DNA from 2 places in the Paenibacillus sp. 2003 genome. Region 2 is predicted to be linked to the other one. Evidence: a T-box and tRNA genes for the amino acid it is inferred to sense, from the RefSeq annotation. Region 2 holds a T-box; the other holds one or more tRNA genes.
What was found. The T-box of region 2 lies ahead of J2X75_RS20250 (valine--tRNA ligase). A T-box ahead of a tRNA ligase gene usually reads a tRNA of that ligase, here a tRNA-Val.

Region 1 (2,473 bases), on a different contig from region 2:
AATGCTGTCAGGTCACCGTCGCCATTTTTCTGTACGGCTGTGAAACTCTCGCGTGTTGTTTGATCCATGATGTCACACTCTCCTTATATGACGAGATAGGAATCTGCTTACCTGATTAGCCTATCCGAATTCTTCGGAAGTATGCACCATATGCTGATAAGACCTGCCAACGCCGAGGTTTTACAGGCTCTTTCTCATACGAACATGCAGAATATCTGCATCATAAAAAGGTTCTTCCGAAATCACTTCATAACCCAGTTTTTCATAGAATTTCTGTGCCTGACATTGAGCATCCAGTACAGAATAGGATAAGCCGAGTTCACGTGCTCGCTCCTCCATCGCGAGCAGAAGCACACGTCCATAACCGAATGAACGATGAGACTCAAGCACCGCGATCCGCTGCATTTTGGCCGTATCCTTGCTGTAATAGATCAGACGTCCTGTGGCTACAGCTTGGCCAGCCGTACTTAACAATACATGATGCACATCTGGACTGATGACATCATATTGATCAATCTCAATCTCGGCAGGCACCTGTTGCTCGATCACAAAGACGTGATGGCGAATTCCCAGGGCTTGCTCCAGTTGTTCTTCTGTCGATACATAACTAATCTCAGCTGCCAATTCCATTCCTTCTTTCTGCTCTTGCGCGACATATCAGACTGAATTATACAAAAAAATGTTTTTCCTGTATAGTGAAGTCTGGAACATATTGGGAGAGGAGGGGATAGTGATGGGCATGACAGGCATCATGGTCATTACCTTGTTAATGTCGGCTGCAATGATTGCTCTGTTGTATTACGTGACCAAGAAAGCATACTCACGCAAGTGGGATGAAGATGAGTAATTCATCTGTTAACCTTCACGGCAAGACTTCACTGCTTCCTCGCGGAGAATATACATCTTGAATTACAGATTTGGAGTATACGTCCAGCCAAACGGGCAGAGCTTCACCATTTTCATTGGGCTGTTGTAATTGTTGGAATTGAACTGTATGTTCATCCCTCTCTAAGCTGCAACCAGTAACGGTTGTACTGAGAAGCACAAGCCCAGCAAAGAGAAAGAAGCATTTGGTAAATGTATATTCATTGGATTTTGACCGTTTTGTTAAGTTTCTCATAGGGAATTCACCTCGTTGTAGAAATGGTAATCTTTCCTTTATTGTGCACCATTTCGGGTGAATTATAACCAAATAAATCATTGACAATGAACACGGTTACTTGATATGATACTGTTACTTGATTGGGAAACATTTATATATCATGATCTGTTAGCTCAGCTGGGAGAGCACTATCTTGACAGGGTAGGGGTCAGTGGTTCGAGCCCACTACAGATCATACATGAGAAGCCTTACATTGTAAGGCTTCTTTTCTTTTTTTTTACATACAAACATGAATGCGATTTGCGATAGTTTCAGTTTCTCTCCTCTTTTTAAACAAAACTTAAATAAAACATAAATTCAGCGTAAGGTTCGTCTTCTATACTTGGTTCTGAGGTCAAGATAGAACAGAAGAAGGAGAGAACTTATGAATTATTCAAGTCCATTTACATCAAAGTTAGCCAGAGTAGGGATCGCGGGTACACTGGCTTTAATACTGGCAACAACCCCTCTTGCCAACATGGGGGTTATTGCCGCGGAAGCAGACCCAGCTCCTGTATCTACGAAGATACATAAAACACAGAAAGACTCTTTAGAGCAGACCCCGATTCAATACCAGATCCAGGCTCGATTAAATGAGAAGGACATGACGATCCAGGGGAGCGAGAAGGTAACGTATCGCAACACAAGCAAGGATACCCTCCAGCAGTTGGTCCTTCATACATATGCTGACGCAAACCTCTCCAAGTCTACACAGGCGAGCATGTACCAACAGCATAATGAAAAGATTAGTGAAGATCATCCGGAGAAGACGGCGGAGGACTTTCTGGGTGGCATCGATATTCAGGCTGTAACAGCAGATAGCCAATCGCTGGAGCTCCATAAGGAAAACCAAGCGTTGACCGTGCAGTTGAAAGAGCCCGTTCAACCAGGCGAATCGGTATCATTCCAACTGGAGTTTCAGTTGAATATACCCTATGGCTCACAGCGAGTTTCCTACTACAAGGACATGATCAATGGTGCGCACTGGTTCCCGGTGATGTCTGTTTACGACGAGGTTAAGCATCAATGGAACAAGGCACCGTATAGTCGAACATTTGAGAGCGATTATTACACCTCATCGGACTTTGAAGTTCAATTAAATGTTCCTGATGAGTATCAGGTAGCCATGCCGGGCACGATCACCACTCAAGACAGTACAGAACATGGACGTAAGATTGTGTCTGCTGTAGCCGAGAATACGAGGGAGTTTGTTTTCTTTGCAAGTCCTAATCTTCAAGTGGAACGCGCTACCCGTAACGGTCTGACGGTGGAATACTATTATTACAACGATGATCCATCCAAGAAAAAGATAGTTGACCGGTACATTAATCA
Region 2 (2,473 bases):
CCTTCTCCGATCTCGTCATTTATGGCTGAGACCGCAGATCGGTTAGCTTCTTACCCTGAGTCGGAACCATTGCTGCCTCTGGAAGATGAGTCTTCGGGTTGGTCCGAGCCTTCCGTGGATGCATTGCCTGCGAACTCGAGAAGTGCAGATCAAGCAGTCACAGAGCCTGCTGCTCAATCATCTAATGAGTTCGCAGCACCAGATGTACCGGACGGACCTGAAGTATGGCATTTCGAATCAGCGAGATCTGTACCTCAGCAGGAGAATCAGGCAGTTGCCGATGTCCCGGGCGAATCACAGGCGGAGAACTGGCAAGGTGTATTTGCTTCGTCCGAATCAGGCAACGCTGAGGAAGATCGGCCGTCTTTTGAAGCGACTGGGGTAGACGAGTTCGTACAGAACGAAACATTTGTTCCTGAACCTGTGGCTGAGACGGAAGACAAGCCGGAGCTGAAGGTTGCTTTTGGCAGCAAAAAAGAATCGGCGCCACGGCAAGAAGAGGGCGTAGGTATCTCTTCCTTGTTATCCTCGGGCAGAGCGGCACGCGATGCTGAAGTGGAGCGAGGTGATGAGGTTCCTGCGGGTGTGGTACAGGAAGAAACATATCCAGCTGATGATGTGGAATGGAAGAACCTGTTCCTGGGAACGATCGTGGACCAGACCCCATTCCGCAAGGTGAAACTGTGCATCGTTCAGCGAGAAGATACACTGGATGCCATTGCAGATCGATATCAATTGAGCACGAGGGAACTTCAGTTGTATAACCGATTATCTGAGCAGGTTGTGGAAGAAGGTCAGATATTATACATCCCTTAATTCGCAGTTAAAGCCTTCGTTACGGCCCGTGATCCCCTTGAGGATTGCGGGTTTTTGCATGATTCGTCCTAAACCTGCATTCCAGCGCTCTTTATCCGCTATTGTCAGGTTGACTATCGCGCACGAGCAAGGTATGATGTGTGTAGGTTTTTTGAAGAACAACGTGGAACGGGAGTAGTAGACAGTATGACCTTTCAGAGAGTGGAATTGCAGCGCTGTGAGATTCCGCAGGAACCAACTGATCGAAGTCGCCCGGGAGTTGCCTGTTTGAATACAAGGGATGAATGAGATTTATCGTCATTTATTTCTGAGGTAGGATGGGCCGGTAGCAGCCGTTATCTGCTTGAAGTGTCACGTCATATACAGAGGGTGAAGTCTATCTTGCTGTAGGCGTGAAACAAAGGTGGTACCGCGAAAGCTAACCTTTCGTCCTTTGATGGATGAAAGGTTTTTTTTGTTTTTTTTGGCGAAGATGATGAAGTAACGGAGGAATGACACATGTCTGAGGAAAAAAAATCAGCTGCAACAGAAATGCCGACCACTTACGATCCTAAAGCGGCAGAGGACAAATGGTACTCCACCTGGATGGAGCGCGGATATTTCAAAGCCGGTCAACGTAAAGATGCCGAGCCGTATACGATTGTAATTCCACCCCCAAATGTGACCGGGATGCTGCACATCGGGCATGCGCTCGACTTTACACTACAGGATATTCTGATCCGCACCAAACGGATGCAGGGTTATGATGCACTATGGCTTCCGGGTTCGGACCATGCAGGTATTGCTACCCAAACCAAAGTGGAGCAGAAGCTACGTGAAGAAGGTCTGACCCGTTATGATCTGGGACGCGAGAAGTTTCTGGAGAAAGTATGGGATTGGAAAGATCAATATGCCACAACCATTCGTCAGCAATGGGGCAAAATGGGTCTGTCGCTTGACTACTCACGTGAACGTTTTACGCTGGATGAAGGTCTGTCCCAAGCGGTTCGCAAAGTATTTGTTCAACTGTATGAAAAAGGCCTTATTTACCGAGGCAAACGCATCATTAACTGGGACCCGGTGAACCGGACAGCTCTGTCCGACATTGAGGTTGAATATAAAGAGGTTCAGGGTCACTTGTACCATCTGCGTTACCCCCTCAAAGACGGAAGTGGCTACGTTACCGTGGCAACAACGCGTCCTGAAACGATGCTGGGTGATACAGCGGTTGCTGTTCATCCGAAGGATGAGCGTTATGCAGATATGATTGGTAAAGTACTTGTACTGCCTATCATTGGACGCGAAATTCCAATTATCGCTGATGATTATGTGGATAAAGAGTTCGGAAGTGGTGCAGTTAAAATCACGCCTGCGCATGATCCAAATGACTTTGAAGTAGGTCTTCGTCATGATCTGCCTCAAATTACGGTAATGGATGAGAGCGGCACAATGAATGCTGAGGCAGGCAAGTATCAGGGACTGGATCGCAGTGACTGCCGCAAGCAGATTGTTGCTGACTTGAAAGAGCAGGGCGTATTGATCAATATCGAGGATCACACGCATCAGGTTGGACACAGTGAACGTACCGGAGCTGTTGTTGAACCATATCTGTCTACACAGTGGTTCGTTGAGATGAAGCCACTTGCAGAGAGAGCGATTAAAAAACAACAGAGCGGCG

Region 1: it encodes a tRNA-Val, which carries the amino acid that the T-box ahead of J2X75_RS20250 (valine--tRNA ligase) is inferred to sense. The anticodon was not compared.

The regions. Positions count from the first base shown of each region.
Region 1 covers NZ_JAVDTB010000002.1:85,155-87,627, reverse strand. Annotated here, with positions in the region: gene J2X75_RS12450 (DUF3892 domain-containing protein) at 1-68, opposite strand, end outside; gene J2X75_RS12445 (GNAT family N-acetyltransferase) at 181-624, opposite strand; tRNA gene J2X75_RS12440 (tRNA-Val) at 1,265-1,337, shown strand; gene J2X75_RS12435 (M1 family metallopeptidase) at 1,527-2,473, shown strand, end outside.
Region 2 covers NZ_JAVDTB010000005.1:26,884-29,356, reverse strand. Annotated here, with positions in the region: gene J2X75_RS20255 (LysM peptidoglycan-binding domain-containing protein) at 1-816, shown strand, start outside; T-box leader at 972-1,253, shown strand; gene J2X75_RS20250 (valine--tRNA ligase) at 1,315-2,473, shown strand, end outside.